DNA from 2 places in the Stenotrophomonas tuberculopleuritidis genome. Region 1 is predicted to be linked to the other one. Evidence: riboswitches for the same ligand, from Rfam matches in the RefSeq annotation. Region 1 holds a riboswitch; the other holds the start of a gene.
What was found. A riboswitch is a leader RNA that binds a small molecule or an ion and turns the genes downstream of it on or off. The one in region 1 is predicted to bind thiamine pyrophosphate.
Positions count from the first base shown of each region.

Region 2: linked by a shared signal. The riboswitch ahead of Q5Z10_RS00845 (TonB-dependent siderophore receptor) and the one ahead of thiC (phosphomethylpyrimidine synthase ThiC) in region 1 are both predicted to bind thiamine pyrophosphate.

Region 1 covers NZ_CP130831.1:3,872,254-3,884,401, forward strand. The annotation lists gene Q5Z10_RS17760 (TonB-dependent receptor) at 1-950, opposite strand, end outside; gene Q5Z10_RS17765 (helix-turn-helix transcriptional regulator) at 1,000-1,899, opposite strand; gene Q5Z10_RS17770 (winged helix-turn-helix domain-containing protein) at 2,015-4,330, opposite strand; gene Q5Z10_RS17775 (ion channel) at 4,590-5,261, opposite strand; gene thiC (phosphomethylpyrimidine synthase ThiC) at 5,357-7,201, opposite strand; TPP riboswitch at 7,284-7,385, opposite strand; gene Q5Z10_RS17785 (BCCT family transporter) at 7,664-9,241, shown strand; gene ggt (gamma-glutamyltransferase) at 9,627-11,345, opposite strand; gene ilvC (ketol-acid reductoisomerase) at 12,049-12,148, shown strand, end outside.
Region 2 covers NZ_CP130831.1:189,295-201,442, reverse strand. The annotation lists gene Q5Z10_RS00865 (hypothetical protein) at 1-99, shown strand, start outside; gene Q5Z10_RS00860 (peptidoglycan-binding protein) at 208-2,229, shown strand; gene Q5Z10_RS00855 (glycine zipper 2TM domain-containing protein) at 2,474-2,881, shown strand; gene Q5Z10_RS00850 (phosphotransferase enzyme family protein) at 3,002-4,126, shown strand; TPP riboswitch at 4,227-4,322, shown strand; gene Q5Z10_RS00845 (TonB-dependent siderophore receptor) at 4,393-6,570, shown strand; gene pnuC (nicotinamide riboside transporter PnuC) at 6,579-7,151, shown strand; gene Q5Z10_RS00835 (hypothetical protein) at 7,207-7,626, opposite strand; gene Q5Z10_RS00830 (Dyp-type peroxidase) at 7,763-8,737, opposite strand; gene Q5Z10_RS00825 (OmpO family porin) at 8,967-9,539, opposite strand; gene Q5Z10_RS00820 (hypothetical protein) at 9,835-10,209, opposite strand; gene Q5Z10_RS00815 (hypothetical protein) at 10,713-11,087, shown strand; gene Q5Z10_RS00810 (YybH family protein) at 11,158-11,634, shown strand; gene Q5Z10_RS00805 (NAD(P)H-dependent glycerol-3-phosphate dehydrogenase) at 11,701-12,148, opposite strand, start outside.

The sequences.
Region 1 (12,148 bases):
GTCAGGTCGTAGTTGCCGTTGGCAAACACCGAGCGACGGGTCAGCTTGTTCTGCAGCCACATTTCCTGGCTGGCATTGGTGTAGTCCGCCAGGCCGAAATCGTGGAAGTCGGCCAGGGTGGTACCGGCCGCATCGGGGTTGCGCACATACCAGTTGTCGTTGCCGTCGATCAGCACGCCCTGGTTGGTCGCAGCGGACCAGCCGTTGGCGCCTTCGGCGTCGGTCGGGAACGGATGGAAGCGGCCATTGTTGTAGCGGCTGAAGGCGCGGTCCTTGGCCTGGACCTCGTCTTCCTTGCTGTACTCGGCACCGAAGGTGATCGAACCGCGCTCACCGGTCTGGCCGTAGACGAAGTTGTAGACCTGCTTCTGGCCGTCGCCCTGGCCGTACTGGCCACCGTAGACGCTGGCTTCCAGGCCATCGAAGTTCTTGCGGGTGATGATGTTGACCACGCCGGCAATGGCATCGGAACCATAGATGGCCGACGCACCGTCGGTCAGCACTTCGATGCGCTCCACGACCGAGGTCGGGATCGATGCCAGGTCGGTGTAGCCGCCGGTGCTGGTGCCCATGCGCTTGCCGTCCAGCAGCACCAGGGTGCGCTCCGGGCCCAGGTTGCGCAGGTCGACGTACTGGCCGCCGACTTCTTCGCCCGAGGACAGTGCATCGGCGCGGCTGATCGCCGGCGAACCGGTCGCCGACAGGTTCTGCACGATGTCGGCAACGCTGGTGTAGCCCTGCTTTTCAATGTCGGCGCGCTGCAGCGCGATCACCGGCTGCGCGGTTTCCATGCTCGCCTGGCGGATGCGCGAACCGGTGACCGAAATGCGGTCCAGGTCGGTCGTGCCGCCGGCAGCTGCGTCCTGCGCCGAAGCGAAGGACGGTGCCAAGGCAAGCGCAATGCCGGCCGGCAGCAAGCCGAGCCGCACTGCGGGAATACGAACGTTCATCAATCTCTCCAAGGTACGTGTTAGTAGCGTGTTAAAACGCCGTAGCACGTTACGATTGCGTTGCAGCGCTGTATTTGCGCGACACAACCGGAGACTTTGCGGAGTGTGGCGGAAGCTTCCCGCCGTTCTCGCGGAACCGCGATGCCGATTGGCCGTAGCGGGCACGGAAGGCGCGCGCGAAGCTGCAGCAGTTGTCGAAGCCACTGGCAGCGGCCACTTCCCCCACCATCATGTCGGTATCGCGCAGCAGATCGGCGGCACGCTCCAGGCGCAGGCGTGCCGACAGCGATTGCGGGCTTTCCGCGTACAGGCTCTGGAAGGTCTTGGACAGGTACCAGCTGGAGAAGTTGGTCAGTTCGGCCAGTTCACCGATGCGCACCACCCGGTGGCTGTTGCCTTCCAGGTACAGGCGCGCGCGCTGCATGCGGCCGAAGACCTGGCGCTTGCGGCTGCGCGAGCGGCCCGGGCAGCGCTGCACGTTGTCGGCCAGGCTGCGCTGCAGGCCGGCCAGGTGCAGCAGCAGCGGGCGCAGCGCCTGCGCCGGCTGACCACTGGCCAGGGCATCGCGCCACAGGCGCAGGGCGACGCGGGCTTCGGCGCGGTTCATCTGGCCACGGCCGGCATACAGGCCGCAGTCGGCCATTTCGGTCAGCACGCGCAGCGCTTCGGCGTTCAGGTTCATGCCCACGCACAGGCCGTTGCGCCCGGCCTGGACCAGCGGCCGCGATTCCTTCTCGAACGCGATCCACTCGCCCTGGCGCAGCCGGAAGCGTCCTTCCTTGGCTTCCACCCACGAGGTACCCCGCACCTGCATCCAGACGCTGAAGCTGGTGCCGGCGGTCTGCAGGCTGCCAAGGCGGGCCACCCCCAGACAGGTGGGCGAGACATCGTCGATCGCCTTGTCCAGGGAAACGGTTTGGCCGCGATCGGCCAGGGAGAGTTGACGCATGGGGGCACCACGGATTTGCCAAGTACAGGCCTCCGTTTTGCCAAATCAGGTCACAGCGCGTCAGGAAGGTCTGCCGAGATCCCCACGAAATTGCCCCGAGATCATCACGAAGAAATCACGAAGACAATTTCTCTTTCAATATCAAAACGTTGGAGAAGGCCGGGAACGGCGCCGGTGGCTGCGCGGGCAGCCGCATGACGCCGATGTCGGCGCCGTCGCTGATCGCCAGTGCCAGATACAGTGCCTTGCCGTCGGCACTGACACTCAGCCCGTTGCCGGCACTCAGGCGTTGCGCGTCCAGGCAGCGCACCGGGGCTTCGCGGCCGGCCTGGATGCGGACCAAGGTGGTGCCGCAGGTCGCGCTGCTGCCGAGGTAATCGATGCTGCCCGTGCCGGACACGGTCCAGGTGCGGTACCGCCACCGCGTCGGCAGGTCCTCACTGACCTGCTGCACGCTGGCCGCACCCAGCGCCGGGTCCACCGACCACAGGCCACCGGCAGCCAGGCGGGTGAACAGTACCCGGCCCGTGCTGCGGTCGAAGCGCGCCTGGGAGACCCCCTCCAGGCTGGCCAGCCGCCGCCAGGGCTGCGTGCTGCGATCGAACAGGCTCAAGCGGGTGTGCTGGTCCGCATCGCGCTCGACCACCAGCAGCTGGTCAGGGGTAGCGCCGTACAGCGCCTGCAGCGGCTGTTCGGCCGGTACCGGCAGGCGTTGCAGCTGCTCATCGCGCGGGGCGATCTCATAGACCACGGCCTGGCCATGCTCATCGCGACCCACCACCAGCACGCGGCGGCTGTCGGCCGACCAGTCCGGGGCCTGCCGCGCTTCCGGGCGCAGCCCTTCGATCGGCCGCAGCGACTCCGGCCGCTGCATGTCGGCCCACCACAGCGCAAAGCTGCCGGAGCGATCGGAACTGAACACCAGTTGCCGCCCATCGGGCGCGACCATCGGCTGCCCATCGCGGCCACTGGAGGCGAACAGGCGTTCGCCATCGCCCCCCTGCAGCGGCATCCTGAACACGCCGAACTGGGCACGGCGATGGACGAATGCCAGCATGTCGCCGCGGCGCGAGACCGCCGGCCACTGTGCATCGTCCAGCCCCGCATCGCGCAGCGTGCGGCGTTCCACGTCGAGGTAGTAGAGACGGGCCTCGCTGTCCACGCGACGGCCGAACACGATATGCCGGCCATCGCCCAGCCAGGCCCAGCCGCGCAGCTCGGCCGACTCGGTGGTCAGCTGCTCGGGCGTACCGCCCTGGGCAGGCATGCGCCACAGGTCGCCCAGCTGCGGGTTGCGCACGAACACCAGCCATCGCCCATCGGGCGAATAGCGCGGCGCATAGTCGAAGTCATCCTGCTCGACCGCATAGTCCAGTGCGCGCCACTGCCCGCTAGCCAGATCCAGCACGCGGATGCCGCGATGGGCGTAGCGGCCGACCATGCTGCCGAACACCAGGCCGCGGCCATCGGGCGTCCAGTCGAAACTCAGCAGTTCGGTGCCGTCGCAGCGCGTGGCCTGGCGCACGGCGCCGCCGGTGGCACTGGCGATCAGCACCTGGCAGCTGGCATCGGCACCGAAGCGGGCAAACGCGATCTCGCGCCCATCCGGTGACCATTTCGGGAAGCGGTCACTGGCCCCGGCCGGCGGTGCCAGCAGCTGGCGCGCCGGCGCATTGCCGGAGGTCTGCACCTTGATCGCGCTGCCGCCCTTGCCGTCGTCGTTGGCGCCTTCGTAGGCCACCTGCGATCCATCGGGCGACAGCGTGGGATAGGTCTCGAAACCCGACGTTGCCGTGATCAGCCGATAGGGCCTCGCGGGGCTGCCGATCACCCGCGTACCGTTTTCCACCGCCGCATCCAGCGGCGAGCTCGGCGGCGCCGGCTGGCGCAGCAGCAGCACGCTCAGCACCAGCAACGCGATCAGCATCGCCACCCCCAGCACCAGCAACACGCGTCGGCGCAGGTATCGCCAGCGGCGGCGGGCAGGCTCGGCGCGCGCCACGGCGGTTGCCGGTGCGGCAGGGACAGGCGCTGCGGCGCCGGCGTCGGCTGCGCCGAGCGCATCGCCCTCGGCATCGTCCAGCGCCTGCACCGGCACCAGCAGGCGATACCCGGTCTTGGCGATGGTTTCGATGTAGGCCTGGCCGTTGTCATCGCCGCCGCTGAAGGCCTTGCGCAGCTGGGTCACGGCCTGGGTCAGCACGTCGTTGGTCGGTAGCGTGTCCGGCCACACCTCGGCAAACAGCTCGTCGCGGGTGACCACGCGACCGGGTTGACGCAGCAGCGCGCGCAGCACACCCAGCGCCTTCGGCGTCAGCCGCCGTGGGCGACGCGCACCGACCACTTCGACCTCGCGCGAGGACAAAGTGACGATGCAGTCACCGACGCGGATGCGATCGGGTTCGTGCGATGGGGTTTCGCTGCTGATCATTCGCTGCTAAATGGGAGAAACAGGTCGCGGACACTGTTCGCCATCGGCATGATTCCGTCCTTGGCACAGCAAGAAGCCAGATTCCGCACAAAGCATCGGCGCATACCGCAAAAAAAACGAAGCCCCGGAATACTAGCCTATGCAGGTTACCTCGCCTATCGCGTGGTCGACATCAGGCTCTCTCTCGCCGACGCATTCACATAATAAGCCTCACCATTCGCGCCCTTTCGGGCGCGAAATTTTTATCTGGCGTTCATTTTCAGAAGCGCCGCAGCATGGTCAGTCCGACCAGTCGTGAAACCACCAGGGCCACGTACATCACGCCGGAAAACTGCTCCAGCATGACCAGCGCACGCGCCTGCGGGTGCAGCGGAACCACGTCGCTCAAACCCACCCCTGACAGCAAGCTGAAGCTGAGATAAAGCAGTTCCATCCACGTGCGCTGCGGCCCGCTTCCGGCGCCCTGGAAACTGCCCGGATACCACTGTTGGCACACCGCAAAGGCAAATGCGAATGCCCACGCCAGCAGGGTGAACGTGGCCCCGGCGGCGAACAGCTCGTCACGCGTCACCTTGTGATCCTGCAGCATGTAGGCAATCAGCGCGCCGGCGGTATAGAAGTACAGCAGGCTTTCCAGCAGCTGGGCGGTGGTACCCAGCGCAGGCCGGTCGAGCAGCGCTGCGGCCAGCGAGAACACCACCGCCGGCAGGGCGAGCAGCAGGGCCAGCCAGGTACCCAGCGGGCTGCGCTGTACCACCCACAACGCCAGGCCCAGCACCGCCATGCCGAATACCCCCAGCGCTGCGCGGCCGGCCGCGGTGTCGTCCAGCGCCGGGTACAGCAGCACCGCCAGCAGCTGCGCGGCGAGCAGCCATGCCGAGGGATGGCGGCGGGCAATGGCCAGCCAGCGGGTGGTGGTGGCGATGGGCATGGCGTCCTGTTCCCCTGGGCGATGGGGCGAGCATAGCCGGGCAGGATGTGAGGCGCCGGTCGCGCCGGGCATGGCCCGGCGCTGCCCAGGCGGGATCACCGCTGCTGGTACACCTCGGCACCGGCGGCGCGGAACTCCTCCGACTTCGCCTGCATGCCCTTCTCGGCATAGTCGCGCACGTCCTGGGTGATCTTCATCGAGCAGAAGTGCGGGCCGCACATCGAACAGAAATGGGCCAGCTTGTGCGCATCCTTGGGCAGGGTTTCATCGTGGAATTCCCTGGCCTTCTCCGGGTCCAGGCCAAGATGGAACTGGTCTTCCCAGCGGAATTCGAAACGCGCCTTGCTCAAGGCGTTGTCGCGCACCTGTGCGCCCGGATGGCCCTTGGCAAGGTCTGCCGCGTGGGCGGCGATGCGATATGCCATGATGCCGTCGCGCACATCCTGCCGGTTGGGCAGGCCCAGGTGTTCCTTCGGCGTGACATAGCAGAGCATCGCGGTACCGAACCAGCCGATCATCGCCGCGCCGATCGCACTGGTGATGTGGTCGTAACCCGGCGCGATATCGGTGGTGAGCGGGCCCAGCGTATAGAACGGCGCCTCGCCGCATTCGCGCAGCTGCTTGTCCATGTTCTCCTTGATCAGCTGCATCGGCACGTGGCCAGGGCCTTCGATCATGGTCTGCACATCATGCTTCCACGCGATCTTCGTCAGCTCGCCCAGCGTTTCCAGCTCACCAAACTGCGCTGCATCGTTGGCATCGGCGATGCAGCCCGGGCGCAGGCCATCACCCAGCGAGAAGGTCACGTCGTAGGCCTTCATGATTTCGCAGATCTCTTCGAAATGCGTGTAGAGGAAATTCTCCTTGTGGTGTGCCAGGCACCACTTGGCCATGATCGAGCCGCCGCGGCTGACGATGCCGGTGACCCGCTTGGCGGTGAGCGGCACGTAGCGCAGCAGCACGCCGGCATGGATGGTGAAGTAGTCCACGCCCTGCTCGGCCTGCTCGATCAGGGTGTCACGGAAGATCTCCCAGGTCAGCGCTTCGGCGCGGCCGTCGACCTTTTCCAGTGCCTGGTAGATCGGCACGGTGCCGATCGCCACCGGTGAGTTGCGGATGATCCATTCGCGGGTCTCATGGATGTGCTTGCCGGTGGACAGGTCCATCACCGTGTCCCCGCCCCAGCGGATCGCCCACACCAGCTTCTCCACTTCTTCGGCAATGCCGGACGACACGGCGCTGTTGCCGATGTTGGCGTTGATCTTGGTGAGGAAGTTGCGGCCGATGATCATCGGTTCGCTTTCCGGGTGGTTGATGTTGTTGGGCAGCACCGCGCGGCCGCGGGCGATCTCCTCGCGCACGAACTCCGGCGTGATGATCTTCTGGATCGACGCACCGAACGCCTCGCCCGGATGCTGCTGCAGCAGTGCGGTATCGCGGATCGCATCCAGGCGCTGGTTCTCGCGGATGGCCACGAACTCCATTTCCGGCGTGATGATGCCGCGCCGCGCGTAGTGCATCTGGGTGACGTTGGCACCTGCGCGCGCACGGCGCGGCAGGCTGCGGGCCGGGAAACGCACGCCGTCGAGCTTCGGATCGTGCTCGCGGTCGCGGCCGAACGACGAACTGAGGGCCTGCAGCTGCTCGGTATCGCCGCGCGCTTCCACCCAGCCACGACGCAGCGCCGGCAGCCCGGTCGACAGGTCGATGCGCACCGCCGGATCGGTGTACGGACCGGAGGTGTCATAGACAGTCACCGGTGCATTCTCTTCACCGCCAAACGCCGTCGGGGTGCGGGTCAGCGCGATTTCCCGCATCGGCACCTGGATGTCCGGACGCGAGCCGGGCACATGGATCTTGCGCGAGCCGGGAATCGGCCGGGTCACGGTTTCGGAAAGCTGCTGGGCCTGTTGCTGCAGGGCGGAGGGCTGTGCGTTCATCGGGCATCGTCCAGGAAGGTCAGGGACGAAGCGGCGGCGCACTGCGCCCGCGCACGGACACTCCCTGGGCGGGGGCCGGGTGCGGTTGCATTGCAAAGCTTCCCTACGCCGGTATGAGCCGGATCAGGTTCCAAGGGACTGTCTCAACCGTGGCCACCAGGCCGCGGTACCCCCGCTTCTTGCCGTGCATTAGAGCACACAGCACGCGCATTGCGGGTTGGATCTGTCCGCCGCCGAGCTGCGGCTCCCTGCTGCGAACAGCACGCCCCTCGCGTGGCGCGGCCGCGGGTCATTAACGCAATCGTGACGCCGCGTTCAGTAACGTGTAGACGCATCGGGCCACTGCCACCGGCGTTTCCTCCGCCGTATGCAGCGCCCCTGCCCGGTATGTGCCCCAGCCGCCGGCCCTTCGCTGCAAGCTCTGCTCGCTCCCCTCAATCCCTTGATCGGAGAAGCCCCTTCATGGTGTTTCGCGTTTCCATCGCACTGGTCCTGCTGCTGGTGCTGCTCGCCGGCGTTGCACCGGGGCCCTTCAATGCCGTGGTGCAGAGCATCCTCGGTGAACTCATCCGCGGCATCGGCTGGTTGTACCTGCTGGTCGTGTTCCTGGCGCTGGTGTTCCTGATGTACCTGGCGTTCGGCCGCTTCGGCAACCTGCGCATCGGCGGTGAAGACGCCGAGCCGGAATTCTCGCGGGCCAGCTGGATGTCGATGCTGTTCGCCGCCGGCATGGGCATCGGCCTGGTGTTCTGGGGTGCGGCCGAGCCGATTTCGCACTTCAGCAAGCCCCCGGAGGGACTTGCGCCCGAAAGCATGGACGCCGCGCGTGCAGCCATGCGCTATGTGTTCTTCCATTGGGGCCTGCACCCCTGGGCCATCTATGCGCTGATCGGCCTGGCGATGGCCTGGTTCCAGTTCAACCGCAACGGCCGTGGCCTGGTCAGCGACATGCTGCAGCCGATCATCGGCCGCCACCATCGCGGCTGGATCGGCCGCGTGGTCAACATCGCGGCCGTGGTCGCCACCGCGATCGGTGTCGCCACCACGTTGGGCTTCGGCACCATCCAGATCGCGGCCGGTGTGGAGCGCGTGTTCGGGCTGCAGGCCACGGTGCCGATGCAGATGACCATCATCGCCATCGCCTTCGTGCTGTACATGGCGTCCACCGCCAGTGGTGTCGAGCGCGGGGTGAAATGGCTGTCCAACTTCAACCTGGCCCTGGCCGCACTGCTGGCGGCCACCGTGCTGGTACTGGGGCCGACGGGCTTCATCTTCGATACCTTCACCACCACGCTGGGCTCCTATCTCAACCAGCTGGTCACCATGAGCCTGCGCATGTCGCCCTTCTCGGGCAGCACCTGGGTCGCAGACTGGACGATCTTCTACTGGGCCTGGTGGATCTCGTGGGCACCGTTCGTGGGCTCGTTCATCGCCCGCATCTCGCGTGGCCGCAGCGTCCGCGAATTCGTCATCGGCGTGGTGCTGGCGCCGACCCTGCTGGGTTTCTTCTGGTTCGCCGTGTTCGGCGGGACGGCGCTGTGGGCACAGATCTTCGGTCATGCCGATCTGGTGCAGGCGCTCGGCAACGGCTATGAAACCGTGCTGTTCACCCTGTTTGACAGCCTGCCGGCTTCGCTGATGCTGGCGGTGGTGGCGCTGGTGCTGCTGATGATCTTCTTCGTCACCTCGGCCGACTCCGCGGTGCTGGTGCTGGCCAGCATGTCCACGGACGAGGCCGGTGATCCGCCCCTGAAGCGCAAGCTGGCGTGGGGCATCGCCGTCGCGCTGATCGCTGCGGCGCTGCTGCTGGCCGGTGGCCTGGATGCACTGCAGGGCATGATCACCATTGCGGCACTGCCGTTCGCGCTGCTGATGGTGCTGGTGATGGTGTCGCTGTACCGGGTGCTGGACCAGGAGTACACGCGCGAGCGGCGGCAGACGCAGCGCCAGCGGCACATGATCGATGCGTGGATCGCGCGGGAGATGGCGGCGCAGGAGGAAACACAGGCGGAGGCGGCGCGCGCGCAGGATCAGGATTGAAGATGGTGTTTTGCAGCCTGCGGCTGCACTGCTTTTCTTTCAAGCAAGAGCGAGTTCGAGAGCCAGAGCGGCTCTGGTTTTCTGCTGGTTGGGTGGGGCGGAGTGGGTGGGCAGGACACGCCGTAAACCCCCAGCCCGGCCCAGCCGCTGGCGGCTGGGCGTTCGGGCGCTTGCGAAGCAGTGCCTCGCAAGCAAAGCGCCCTCACCCATGGGGCTCGATGGCGCCTTGCTCGTGTGCGCAGGACAGCGCACACGAGCATGCGGCGACCGAGCTTACATGGGCGTACTTGCAGCGTCCCCCAGACAACCCGCCCGCCCGGCCAAGCCAAGCATCATTGAAACCACCACCACCGCAGAGGGGGCTGCGCCCGTTGGCCGGGAAACTTCAGTAGCCCGCCGCCTGCCCGTCCTTGCGGCTCTCCGACGCGCCGTAATACACGCCCGTCTCCGGATCACGCAGGATCGCCTGGTAGCCGCCATAGGGCCCATCGGCGAACACCACGCGATGGCCCTTGCGCATCAGTGCGCGCACCGTCTCATACGGGAATCCGGTTTCCAGATTCACTTCACCGCCATCGCTCATTGCCGTGGCCTGCCCGGTCGGTTCAGTGGAACCTTCGTGCTGGATGCGCGGTGCGTCGCCGGCTTCCTGCAGGTTCATGCCGAAGTCCACCAGGTTCATCACGATCTGCGCATGGCCCTGCGGCTGCATCGCGCCGCCCATCACCCCGAAGCTGGCGTAGGGCTTGCCACCCTTGGTGATGAACGCCGGGATGATGGTCTGGAACGGTCGCTTGCCCGGCGCGTAGCCGTTGGGATGGTGCTTCTGCAGCACGAACATCTCGCCACGGTCCTGCAGGATGAAGCCCAGTCCCGGCGGTGCCATGCCGCTGCCCATGCCACGGTAATTGGACTGGATCAGCGACACCATCATGCCGTCGGCGTCGGCCACGGTCATGTAGATGGTGTCACCCTCTTCCAGCTGCTTCGGGGTGCCCGGCTGCACTTCCTTCAGGGCCTTGTCCATCGAGATCAACGCGCGACGCTGCGCCGCGTACTCCTTGGAAACCAGCTTCTGCACCGGTGCCGGCTGGAACGCCATGTCGGCATAGAAGCGCGCGCGGTCGGCGAACGCCAGCTTCTTCGCTTCCACGAACAGGTGCACATGCTCGGGTGAGCCGAACGGAATCTTCGAGAAATCGTAGCCTTCCAGCACGTTGAGGATCTGCAGCGCGGCGATGCCCTGGCTGTTCGGCGGCAGTTCCCACACATCGTAGCCGCGGTAGTTGCTGCTGACCGGTTCCACCCACTCACCGTGGTGGTCGGCCATGTCCTGGTAGCTCAGGTAACCGCCGTTGGCCTTGAAGTAGTCGCCGATGGTGCGGGCGATCTCGCCTTTGTAGAAGGCGTCGCGACCGCCGTCGGCGATCTTCTGCAGGGTGCTGGCCAGGTTCGGGTTCTTCCACATCTGGCCCTTGCGCGGGGCATGGCCGTCGATGGTGAACTGCTCGGTGAAGCCGGGGTACTTCGACAGGCGCGGCACCGAACGATCCCAGTAGTAGGCAATCACTTCGGCCACCGGATGGCCTTCGCGGGCATAGCGGATGGCCGGGGCCAGATTGTCGGCCATCGGCCTGCGACCGAAACGCTCGTGCAGGGCGAACCAGCCATCGACCGCGCCGGGCACCGACACCGGCAACGGGCCGGTAGCGGGAATCTCCTTCAGCCCGCGGCGCTGGAACTCGGCCAGCGTCAGCGACTTCGGTGAGCGTCCCGAGCCGTTGTAGCCGTAGAGCTTCTGCGTCTTCGGGTCCCAGACGATGGCGAACAGGTCGCCGCCGATGCCGTTGCCGGTCGGCTCCATCAGGCCCAATGCCGCATTGGCGGCGATCGCGGCATCGACGGCAGAGCCACCGCCCTTCAGCACGTCCAGCGCGATCTGCGTGGCCAACGGCTGCGAGGTGGCGGCCATCGCATGGGGCGCGATCACTTCCGAACGGGTGGCGAAGGTATGGCCGGTAATGCGATCGGCGGCCAGGGTCAGCGTGGGCACGGCAGCCAGCACGGCGGCGGCGAGCAGGGAACGGGCGAGGCATCGGGACACGGTCGGGGTCCGAGGGAGGGGTGATCCCCGATCTTCGCTGCTGCGGCCTGCACCTGGAATCAGGCAGAGGTCATGGGCGGCGATCACCGCCCGCCGGTCATCGTTCCAGTGGCGCCGGGCCATGCCTGGCACAGCGGCCGGTCGCCGCGGAATCCGCGCAAAAAGCGCCCTGAAAAGAGTGAATTCCGGTTCACTGAAACACTTTCAGCGGCAACCATCCTTCTGCCACAAGCGTTTGCACTGGATGCACGCGAAACCGAAGAAAAATCGGTCACCAGGGTTGACAGCGCCAAAATGGCTGTGTTTCTCTCGATCACATGTTGCATCACAACACGCCACCGCGAACCCACATCGAAGCCGCCGACACCGGCGCCGCCTCGCTGCGTTCGATTCTTGTGCTCGTACTTATTACCCAACCTACAGGTGCGGGACGAGCCAGCGTGTAAGCAACAGACACACCGGAACTCTTCAAAAACCCGCACCCGCCCCGGTGCGGGTTTTTTCATTTCAGGACCTGGTTTCAGACGCAACCACCATGCACACCGCCAACCACACAACCCGGACCCGCAGCACCACGATGCCCCGTGGGGGCTGTGCCTGTGCGATGCGCGGTACCACCTCCACCGCTTTCCCCTGACCGGCCGGCACGTCACCTCGACGACCGGCCGTTCTTTTTTTCTTCCCACCGCAAGGAACCTCCCCCATGAGCACCAACGACCTGCCCCAGACCAAGATCGCCGTCATCGGCTACGGCAGCCAGGGCCGCGCGCACGCGCTGAACCTGCGCGAATCCGGCTTCGACG
Region 2 (12,148 bases), 1.0 Mb from region 1:
ACCACCGTCTCCGGCCCGGGCCAGACCCGTGCACTGGGTACGGGCGACGCCGTGCACTACACCTACGACGCAGCCACCAAGGCCTACGTCCAGAAGTAACCGGTTCGTTTACGCAGCACCTGTTGACCGACATGTTGATGACTCACGGATGAGTCCGGTTGGCGTATCGCGGCATCGCGCCGCTCCATCAACCCCAGAGGAAATGTCATGGCACAACGTGACTACAGCAAAAAGGAAGTTCTCGACATCATCGAGCAGGTCGCACAGCGCAAGGGCATCCCGAGCGAGGATTTCCTGCGCTTTGCCCACATCGAGACCGGTGGCCGCTTCGACGAGCGTGCGCACAACGACAGGACCGATGCCAAGGGCCTGTTCCAGTTCCTGCCGTCGTCGGCGCGCCAGTACGGCCTGAGCGGCCATGAGTACGACCCGACCCGCAATACCGAAGCGGCCGCGGAGATGTTCAAGCGCAACCTGGCGGACATGGAAAAGCGCCATGAGCGTACCGGGCACCCGTACCTGTCCGGCGAAGCCACGCCGACCGGCCTGGACCTGTACCTGGCCCACCAGCAGGGTGCGGCCGGCTATGGCTCGGTGCAGACCGCGATCGCCACCGGTACCTTCGGCGTGGTCCGCGACGGCCGCGGCAACCCGATCGACATGCGCCCGCGCATCATGGGCCAGATCGGCAGCGACGTCGAAGCGTTGACCGGCCATACCCGTGCCGAGATGCGCACGATGAACGATCGTGACCTGGCCAGTACCTTCGCCCAGTACTACGACCGCAAGTACGATGCGATCAGCATTCCGGAGAAGAACATCGCGCCGATCAGCGAGGCGCAGGCGCGCCCGGCCCCGGTGCAGGCAGCGCCGGCACAGCCGGTGACCCCGGCGGCGCAGGCCGCTGTGGCGGCCGGTGCGGCCACCGTGGCCGCCACTGCCGCCGCCGCCAATCAGGATGCGCCGGGTATCTCGCTGGAGGCCGCATACAACGCCGGCGTGAAGTACGACAACGTCAAGTACGCCATCAACATTGAATCCAGCCGGTACTACCGGGGCAACGGCATCACCGGCAAGAACGTCGACCAGGGCTACATCGATTGCTCCGGCTGGGTCGGCACGATGCTCAACAAGACCCAGGACGAGATCAACCAGAAGGCCGGCCGCGCCGTCTTCACCGATGCCGACAAGATCAAGCTGGGCTTCGCCGGCTCGGGCGGCATCGTGCATGACGCGTACAAGGACTCGGGCGTACTGCTCAAGCGCGACGACATCCTGGTGCCGGGCGCGCTGAAGGAAGGCATGGTCATCGGCCTGGATACCGCCAGGACCAAGCACGAGCACTGGAACGGCATCGACCACATCGTGATGGTGGTGCGCGACCCGAACACCGACAAGCTGCTGATCAGCCAGTCCACCGGCAGGCTGGGCGTGCATACCATGCCGGTGGAGGATTACCTCAAGCAGGTCAAGGACAACCCCGACTGGAAACTGTTCGCCTCCGACCCGCTGCACCAGGCGCGCGACCTGCTGGAGAACCGCAGCCAGCAGCAGGACCAGGCACAGGCCAGGGGCGCGGCCGGAGCAGCACCGACGGCGCAGGACAAGGCGCCGACCGGCAACGAGATCCACAGGCACGGCGCGCACAACGAAAGCGTACGCAGGGCGCAGGAAGACCTGGGCCACCTGGGCTATGTGGGGGCCGATGGCAAGCCGCTGGTCGAGGACGGCCGGCTCGGCCGCAATACCGAGGCCGCGGTGCGCCAGCTGCAGAAGGACAACGGCCTGACGGTGGACGGCATCATCGGTCCGAAGACCCTGGAAGCGATCAAGGACGCACGTGAGCGTCCGCTGCTCAACGACGAGCGCCACCCGCAGAACCCGATGTACAACCAGGCGGTGACGGGCCTGGAAGGCCTGCCGGCCGGCACCTTCAAGGACCGGCATGCACTGGAGGCCGCCGCCGCCGCGCTGACCCGGGAAGCCCAGGCCAGCGGCATGCAGCGCATCGATGCGGTGGTGCCGAGCAGCAACGGCGAGCGGATCTTCGCCGTACAGGGCACCGCCGGCGATCCGGCCGCCTGCCGCGCTGCGGTGGAAACCCGCGCGGCCAGTGAGCAGAGCCTGGCGTTCAGCAGCGGCGCGGTGCACGGTGCACCCAATGTGCTCCAGCAGCAGGACGCCCAGCAGGAGCAGGTGAAGCAGGCCCAGCGCAGCATGGGTCACTGAACCCCTCCGGCAGGCAGGCAAAGGGGCCGCGCAGTGCGCGGCCCTTTTTCCTTTCTGGCAGCTGAGCGGCGGGCGCGCTTTCAGCCTTGCTTCATGCCGCCTGCCGCTAGATGAATGCGCACGCCGCACGGGCGCCCACGCAATGTTCCGGCAATGTCCGGATCCCAGCGTGGAACCCACGGCAGCCGGGGCGCCCCGCGCCCTCCCTGCCCACCGTGGCATGCACCTCACAGGAGAACCCAACATGCTCAGCACTTCCGCACCCAGCTTCCGTGGACTGGCGATGGCCCTGGCACTGCTTGCCGGCATGGCCGTGGTCAGCGATGCCAGCGCGATGTCGAGGAAGGACAAGCGCACCGTGGTCGGTGCCGTCGTCGGCGGCGTGGCGGGCCACCTGATCTCCAACGGCGACCCGGCGGCCACCGTGGGTGGCGCCGTTGCCGGCGGCGCCATCGGCAACCTGACCACGTCCGACCGCCACGACCGCCGCTATGACGGGCGCTACGACCGTCGCTATGACCGTCGCTATGACCGTCGCTACGACCGTGGCTACCACCGCGGCTACGGCTACGATCGCGGATACGACCGGCGCTGGCAGCGCGACCACGATCGCCGCTACTACCACGATCGCGGCCGCCATCGCGGCTGGTAAGGCGCACAGCGCGCGCAGCAGCCCGGGCGGGCGGGTCCATGACCCGCCCGTTTGCGTCTGTGCCGCGCATGGCGTTGAATGCGCAGCCTCGGATGTTCCTTGGCAACCAGCGGCCGTGGCATGACTTCTTCCCTTCATCGCGTGCAGGGCCTCAACAACGACGAGGTCGCCGCCGACTGGCCGCCCATCGTCGCGGCCGACATCGCCGCGCTGCGGGCGCAGTTCCCGCAGCTGGCCATGAACGCCCAGCCGCGCTGGCACAGCCCGCGGCCGTTGTCTGCCGCCGCCCTGGTCGATGGCGTGCAGGGCCTGCTGTTCCTCAAGCGCCACCACCGCAGCGTGCGCAGCGCGGCTGTCCTGGAAGAAGAGCATCGTTTCATCGCGCACCTGGCGGCGGCGGGCCTGCCGGTGGCCTCGGTGCTGGCCGCCCGCAGCGGCCACACCACGATCGAACACGGGCCGTGGACCTACGAGCTGCACGCGCTGGCTGCCGGTGACGATCTGTACCGCGATGCCGCCTCGTGGACCCTGCTGACCGACACCGGGCAGGCGCGCGCGGCCGGGGCCATGCTGGCCCGCCTGCACCGCGCGGCGTCCGGCCATCGCGCGCCGCAGCGCAGCACCCATCTGCTGGTGGCACGCGATGACCTGATCCGTGCCGACGATCCCATCGCCGCGCTGAAGGCCGACCTCGGCCAGCGGCCGGGCCTGGCCCGCTATCTGGCGCGCATCCCCTGGGAAGCGCAGCTGCGGCGCGATGTGCTGCCGTGGCACAGCGGCCTGGCCGCACGCCTGCGCGACGAGCCACGGCTGTGGGCCCACAACGACTGGCATGTCTCCAACCTGCTCTGGCAGCACGGCACGGTCAGCAGCGTGCTGGATTTCGGGCTGGCCTCTCCCACCAGCGCAGTGTTCGACCTTGCCACCGCGATCGAACGCAACGCGGTGGCGTGGCTGGAACTGGAGCGCGGCGCCGATGCGGTGCGCATCGACGTGGCATTGGCCCTGCTGGACGGCTACCGCCAGGTGCTGCCGCTGTCGTCCGCGCGCGTGCACCTGCTGGCCGACCTGCTGCCGATCGTGCACTTCGACTTCGCACTGTCCGAAGTGGAGTACTTCGAGGGCATCACCGGCTCGACCGCCAATGCGGATGTGGCCTGGCAGCCGTTCATGCTCGGCCATGCGGCCTGGTTCCGCACCGCGCCGGGACAGGCGCTGCTGCAGGCGCTGCACGCGGCGGCGTGAATCCGGCGCCGCGGACTGCGCGGGGCGCGCGGCGGATCGACGCCAGGCGTCGCCTGAAGGGTGCCGGCTCGCAAATCCGTACCATTTGTAGTGAAATGGTCACCTGAAGCGGGGGTGCCTGGATCTGCCAGGCTGAGAGAGTCCCTTGGAACCTGATCCGGTTTGCACCGGCGTAGGGAGCTTTGAGCCACAGCCACACCCCCGTTCCGGGCCGGTGCAGCTGCGCGCCGTCGCTTCGTCTCCCTTGTTGTCTGAAGACGAATCGAATGAACCGTTCCCTGCGCCCCACCCTGCTCGCTGCCGCCCTCTGCGCCGCTCTGCCGTTGCATGCCAGCGACCTCGACAGCAGTACCGCCGACACCCCGCGCACGCCCACCGAGCTGGCCGCCGTGCGCGTGCAGGCCGGCAGGCCGGCTGCCGATACGTCGCGCGTCAATGCCTTCGGTGGCGGATCGTGGAAGGACACCCCGGCGTCGGTGAACGTGCTTGAACGCGATTACCTGGACCGTCGCCAGGTACGCTCGCTGTCCGAGCTGGCCAGCAATGACGCCTCGCTGGGCGATGCCTATGCGCCGGTCGGCTACTACCAGAACATCGCCATCCGCGGCTTCGCGCTGGACACCGCCACCGGCTACCGCTTCAACGGCCTGTCCATCGCCGGCGAGCAGCGGCTGGCGCTGGAGAACGTGCAGGCGGTGGAGATCCTCAAGGGTGAAGCCGGCCTGGCGGCCGGGGTGATGGCACCCGGTGGCATCATCAACTACATCGGCAAGCGGCCGGCCGAGGTGCGCACGGTCACCCTGGGCACCGATTCGGAAGGCTCGCGCTATGCCGCAGTCGATGTCGGCCACTGGATCACCCCGCGCTTCGGCGTGCGCCTGAACGCTGCATGGGATGCGTCCGATTCCTACGTCGAGCATGCCGATGGCCGCCGCAACTTCTATTCGCTGGCCGCCGACTGGCTGATCGGCGAGCGCGGCAAGCTGGAGGTGGATGCCAATTACCAGACCAGTTCGCAGCGCTCGGTCTCCGGCTACCAGCTGCTCGGCGCACGCGATCTTCCGCGCGGCGTCGACCGCGAATTCCTGCTCGGCTTCCAGCCGTGGCAGCGCCCGGTGGATATCGCCAGCACCAACATCACCGCGCTGCACACCTACGACTTCAACGACGCCTGGCAGTCGCGCGTGTCGGTCGGCCACAGCCGTTCGGTGATCGATGACAACGTGGCCTTCGCCTATGGCTGCTACTACGCCACGCAGTGCGCCGATGGCAGCGTACCGGGCAACTACTTCGCGCCCAATGGCGACTACGATGTCTACGACTACCGCAGCCCGGACGACACCCGGCGCAACCAGCAGGCACGCGCCGAGCTGCGCGGCCGCTTCCAGACCGGCAGTGTCGGCCACCAGCTGACCGTCGGTGCCGACTACTTCCGCCGCACCGTCGACAAGCGCCCCAGCGTCAACGAGTACGTCGGCACCAGCAACATCCACGATGCACAGGTGCCAGTGTTCGCGCCGTCGCCGCTGATGCCGGGCCTGTCCGCGCGGCGCCTGGACAGCCGTCAGACCGCCGTGTTCGCACTGGACCGGATCAGCTTCGGCGACGATTGGCAGTGGCTGGCCGGTGGCCGCTTCGTGCGCCTGGACGAACGTGCCTACGACAAGCGCGGCACCCCGCAGCGGCACAGCCGCCTGTCGCGCTTCCTGCCGCAGACCGCCGTGGTGTGGAAGGCGACCGACCAGCTCAATGCCTACGCCAGCTACGTGCGCGGCATTTCGCTGGGCCAGGAAGCGCCGTTCTGGACCAGCAACGCCGATACCTTCCTGCCGTCGGTGCAGTCGCGGCAGCTGGAAGTGGGCGTGAAGTACGTGCCGGTCGAGGCGCTGACCCTGGGGGCGGCGGTGTTCCGCATCTCGCAGCCCTACCAGTACGCCAAGCCAGACAGCAGCGATGTCGGCTACACCTTTGTCGAAGAAGGCACGCAGACCCACAGCGGCCTGGAGCTGACCGCCAACGGCCAGCTGACGGACGCGCTGCAGATCGTGGCCAGCGCCAGCGTGCTGCAGGCGCGCGCACGCGATACCGGCACGCCCACCCAGGAAGGCCATCAGCTGGTGAACGTGCCGAAGGTGCGCGCCAGCGTGCACCTGGCCTACGCGCTGCCGTTCGTGCAGGGCCTGGACGTGACCGGTGGCTGGCGCTATGCCGGCGCCAACGTGGCACGCGCCGACGGTGGCGTGCGCGCCCCGGACTACTCGGTGTTCGATGCCGGCCTGCGCTTCCGGCATCGCCTGCACGACCGTGCGGTGACCTGGAACCTGTCGGTGGACAACGTGTTCAACCGCTTCTACTGGCGCGATACCGGCAGCAGCGGCGGTGACTACTACCTGTTCCCCGGCGCACCGCGACAGGCCCGCCTGTCGGTGACGTTCGCGCTGTGAGCGGGGCAATGCTCGAGTGGAGCGCCGCGCTGTGCAGCATCCTCGGCGTCTGGCTGATGGCCCGGCGCCGGCTGGTCGCGTGGCCGGTGGGCCTGCTGTCGGTGACGCTGTACGGGCTGGTGTTCGCCGAAGCCAAGCTGTACTCGGACACCCTGCTGCAGGTGATCTTCGGCGGCTTCCTGGTCTATGGCTGGTTGAACTGGCGCCAGCATGCGGCCGAAGAAGGCAGCATCCGCATCGTGCCACTGGCGCGCGGCACGCTGCTGCGCGACCTTGCCATCGGCGTGAGTGGTGGTCTGGCCCTGGGTGCGGTCATGCACAGCTTCACCGACGCCGCGCTGCCTTGGCTTGATGCCCTGCTGACCGGGCTGAGCCTGGTCGGGCAGTGGTGGCAGGCACGCCGGCACGCGGCCTGCTGGTGGGTGTGGATCGCAGTGGACGTGGTGTATGTCGGCGCCTACCTGTTCAAGTCGCTGCACGTGACCGCCGCGCTGTACGTGTTCTTCCTCGGCCTGGCCGTGTTCGGCCTGCGCGCCTGGCGTGCGGCCGCGCGCGAACCGCAGGCGGCCCACGCCCGGTAGCGCCGGGCCATCATGCCCGGCGAATGCCGCAGCGCCGCCTGCGCGGGACGCCGATCTACCGGGGCGCCAGCACCAGGCCCAGCCTTAGCGGCTGGCGCATGTCGGCCGGCGGTGCTGCCTGCAACGGCGCGGCCTGCAACGTCGCGCGCAGGTCGGCGTCGACCTGCGCGTCGCCCAGGCTGACGAACTCCAGCTTCGAGATGCGACCGTCCACCCCGATCCACACGCTCACCGGCAACGGCGTCGGCGTGTCCGGGTGTGCCTGCAGCCATTCCAGCACGCGCTGCGCCTGCGGGTCCTGCTCCTGCTGCAGGCGCTGCTGCAGTTGACCGCCCACGGCGGCGGCATAGGCCATCCAGTGCGCAGGGGCGTCCTGCGCGGAAACGCTGGCACTCCCCAGTGCCAACGCCCCGAACATGGCGGCCAGCGGCCGCCACCAGCGACGTGCGCCGCTCCTGTTCCCGGTCCTGGCCATCGCCTGCCTCCTGCACTCCCATCCAGCGCGCCATGGTGGGCGCCCTAGATGACAGGCAGATGGCGGGCGCTGGCGCCGCACCCGGCGTGGCTGCTCCGCGCGCTCTCCACGCCCCGTCGATGCAGCGCGTGGGGAGCTACCCGCCCAGGTCGGCCAGCACCTTGCGCGCAGGCGCGAAGAAAGTCACGCCGGTGGTGGCGGTGGAGAAATCGAGGATGCGGTCGTGCAGCGGCGCGGGATTGCCGATGAACATGCGCTCGAGCATCTGCTCGATCACCCACAGGCGGCGGGTGTAGCCGATGAAGTAGGTGCCGTACTCACCACGGCCCGGATTGGCGAACGGCATGTTGTCGCGCAGGATCTCGTGCTCGCCGTCGGCGTCTTCGATGGTGCACAGGGTCTTGTGCGATTTCTGCGCATCGGCCGGCGCATCATCCAGCTCGATGTTGTCGTGCTTGGTCCGGCCGATGATCGCCTCCTGCGCCTCGGTCTTCTGCGCGCGCCACGCGTCGAGGTTGTGCAGGTACTTCTGCACCACCACGTAGCTGCCGCCGGCATGCGCGGGATCTTCCTCGCCCACGATCGTGGCTTCCGGCAGCGCCAGTCCTTCCGGGTTGGCGGTGCCATCGACGAAGTCGAGCAGGTCGCGGCCATCGAAGTAGCGGAAGCCGGCCACCTCATCGACCGTCTCCACCGCATCGCCAAAGGCCATCAGCAGGTTACGCTCGAACGCCACGATCAGATCCTGGGTGCGTGCACGGATGTGGTACAGCAGGTCACCGGGCGTGGACACGGCGGTGTGGGTCGCGCCCTTGATCTCGCGGAACGGGGCCAGCTCGCGCGGCGGCGTGCTGCCGACCAGCGATTGCCAGACGCGGTGGCCGATGGCCACGTTGCAGGTGAAGGTGCGCTCGATGTCGCGGATGGCGGTGTTCTTGATCAGGTCGTCGGTACTGCCCAGCACCTCGCGCACCTTCGCCAGCGATGCCGCATCGTCCTTCACCGTCAACACCAGGAACGCCGCCGAATGGGTCAACGGCGCGGTGATCTGCTGCGGTTCGTTGTCGAGCGTGTGGTTGAGCGCGGTGATAGGTGCGGGCTGGGAGTTCACGACGGTTCCTGCGGGCTTGAGGCGGGCGCATCGCGCGGCGCGATGTGCGGCGATCATAGCGGAACGCTCCTGCAGTGGACGGAGCGGTTCTCAGTCCGGTTCCCGCAGGCGCATCCTCCAGCGCGATTGATCGCAGAAAAAAAAGAAGCCCGGCGCGAGGCCGGGCTTCGGATGGCGGGTGGGAGAGAGGTCACACGCCATTTACACGCACTAACGACAGAGCGATGTCTTACCAGCTGAAACGCGGGCCCACGAACCACTCGCGGTCGCCGGCCTTGGCCAGCTTCACTTCGCCACTCACGCCCCAGTTCTGGTTGAACTTGGCGGTGGCGCCGACGCGGCCGTAGAACTCGCCGTCCGGGTTGATGCCGTGCTTCTTGCTGTAATCCTCGTAACCGGCCAGGGCGTAGCCCTCCAGGTACGGGTTGAACGCGGTGCGCACGCCGACTTCGGTGGAGTAGCCGTTGAAGTCCAGGCCGTGCTTCATGTCGAACTTCTGGTACGCCACGCGCGCCACCAGATCGGTGTTGGGTGCGATGCCGTAGTTGTAGCCGGCACCGATGCGCCACTGGTCGACATCGTTCTTGAACGTGTCGGTCTCCTGCGCGCTGTAGTCGCCGAAGATGTGGAAGTTCGGGTGCACGGCGACCGAGCCCTTCACGCCCCAGCCGTCGGCGTCGCCGCCCTTGGCATCGGTGTTCACATAGCCGCCTTCAACGTAGTTGTACGACAGGCCATCTGCCGCCGATGCCGCGAACGGCAGGGCAGCCAGCAGACCCAGGGCAAGCAGCGAATTCTTGATCATCGGGACACACCTTTCATTATTTTGGTTTCGTCGAACGCCCCTCGGGAGGGGAGGGAAGAGGGGCGTTCGACAGGTGTGAATTATCCGTTTGCTGGTGAAATCGACCCTGAATATTGTACTGACCGGTACATGAATGAAGTTGCCGTTCAGGGAACTCGGCGGTGATGTACCCGCGAGTCCTGAAGCCACCAAACGGCGCTGCGGGGTGAACGATGTCGGGGTGGCCGGGGTCTGTTGACGGCGGCCCGCTGCGCCAACGCTGACTGCGGCCGTGCCGTTCGGCCAGAGCGACCTAGAGCCGGCCCAGCGCGCGGTAACGGGTCGTGCCCTGCGCGACCAACCGCGCCAGCTCATCCATCAGCACCGGATCCCAGCGCTCGAAGTTGAAGCAGGATCTGCCCTGCATGCGCTTCTTCAACGCCGGGCTGATGTCGGCCAGCAACTCGGGAAATTCGTAGACCGGCATGAAGTGGAAGGCGTGCTTGCGCCCGGACACCTTCACGGCACCGAAGAACTGCGGCTTGCCCTTGGCATCCGGGTGGGGGGCGTTGGCGTAGAAATGCGAGGACGTGTCGTGCACTACCTGCAATGAACCGGCGGCATCGCGCAGCAGGCTGCGCAGTGCCGCGAACAGCTCGGGGGCGGGCGTCGTTGTGGCATCCGTCATGGGTCAGGCCCGTATCGGAACAACGTGGAGGAAGGTGCAGCGCTTGGTGCCCAGCCTAGCACCGTGGAGCTGTCGCAACTGGCCCCAGATGGCACCGGGGCGGGAAGCGCGATCAGAACCGCTGTCGCATATCGACCACGCGCTGCGCTCGCCTGCGTCACTACGGCCGGCCGGGGTTGGGCGGCATGGGACACTGCGTGGGTGCGGTGCACGGCGCTGCGATTGCAACTTGTCTGATGGGCGCAGCGGCGTTGCGCGGGTAGACAGGATGGGCCACCAGCCTACCGGTGGCCGGGCCTCGAAAACCCGTGCTTCTGCTTGATTACGCTTGCCAGCCGGCGTCACTTCACGTGGCGCCGGCTGGCAATCCGTCTGCCGGCCATGGCGGGCGGAGCGTGGAGGCCTTGTGCCTGCCGGTTCTGCAGAAGCCCCGGTTTTCGAGCCACGTCTCCGCCCGCCACCTTTGTGTGGCGGCCACCGTTCGTCCTGCACGGAGCCCCGCCATGACCACCCCCGAGTTCCCCCGCCTGCACCCGCACCGCGCTGCCGCCAGCGGCGAGCCGGCGGCCACGGCCGACACCGCCGAACTGCCCAGTGCCTTCGTTGCCACCCTGCGCCGCATCGGCCAGGGCGCGGCGGCCGACGGCCAGCCCTGGCCGGAGCGCCAGTTGATGCCTGGCCGACAGCAGGCGCTGGCAGACGCCGAATGCGCGCTGGCCGGGCTGCGCGTGGGCCTGGAAATGCTGCTGGCCGCCGAACGCATCCGCCGGGACGGTCCGCTACACGATCACCCCGGTGACCGGGTGGTGGAAGGGCTGATGATGGCGTGCCTGGCGATGACCGCGCAGATCAGTACGCGCCTGCGCCCAGAGGGGTGAGGCCGCGCAGTGTGCTCACGCTGCGGCAGAATGCATTCACGACGTTCCATCATCACCCGGAGCTGGATGCATGCGCGCTGTTGGACTCACCGTGATCGCCTGTTGTGCCCTGCTGCTGGCAAGGCCGGCCCTCGCCCACGATGCGGAAGGCGCGAAGCCGGCGCCGCCGCTTCCCGCTGCATCCCTGCCGGCGCCGCTGGAGCGCGTGCTCCGCGACTACGAGCAGGCGTGGCGCAAGGGTGACGCCACGGCGCTCGCCGCGTTGTTCGCAGCCGATGGCTTCATCCTGCAGAGCAACCGGCCACCGCTACGCGGCCGCAGCGCGATCGAGGCGGCGTATGCCGGACAGGGTGGCAGCCCGCTGCGGCTGCGGGCTCTGGCCTACTCGGCGGAGGGGCACACCGGCTACATCATTGGTGCGTACAGCTACGGCGACAACGTGGGCGACACCGGCAAGTTCACGCTGACACTGAAGCGCGCCGACGGTGGGCCGTGGTTGATCTTCTCGGACATGGACAACAGCAACGCACCGCCGCGGGCGCGGTGACGACGCTCCGCGGCATGGGCCGGCGCTGCCAGAAAAAACCCCGGCACGGGGCCGGGGCTTTTCGATTCACTTGAACAGCGTGTCCGGGTACTCCGGCTTCTGTTCGCGTGCCAGCAGTGCACGCAGGCCTTCTTCCGGGGTCTGCTCACCGTGCAGCACGGCGCGCACGCGGTCAGAGATCGGCAGGTCGATGCCATGACGGCGCGCCTGTCGCATCACTTCGTCGGCGGTCTGCACCGACTCGACTACCTGGCCGATTTCGCGCACGGCATCCTGCAGCGACTGGCCACGGCCCAGGGCCAGGCCCAGGCGGCGGTTGCGCGACAGGTCGCCGGTGCAGGTCAGCACCAGATCACCCAGGCCGGCCAGGCCCATCAGCGTTTCCGGCTTGGCGCCGATCGCAGCGGCCAGGCGCAGCATCTCGTTGAGGCCGCGGGTGATCAGGCCAGCGCGGGCGTTGAGGCCCAGCTGCATGCCATCGGCGACGCCGGTGGCGACCGCCAGCACGTTCTTC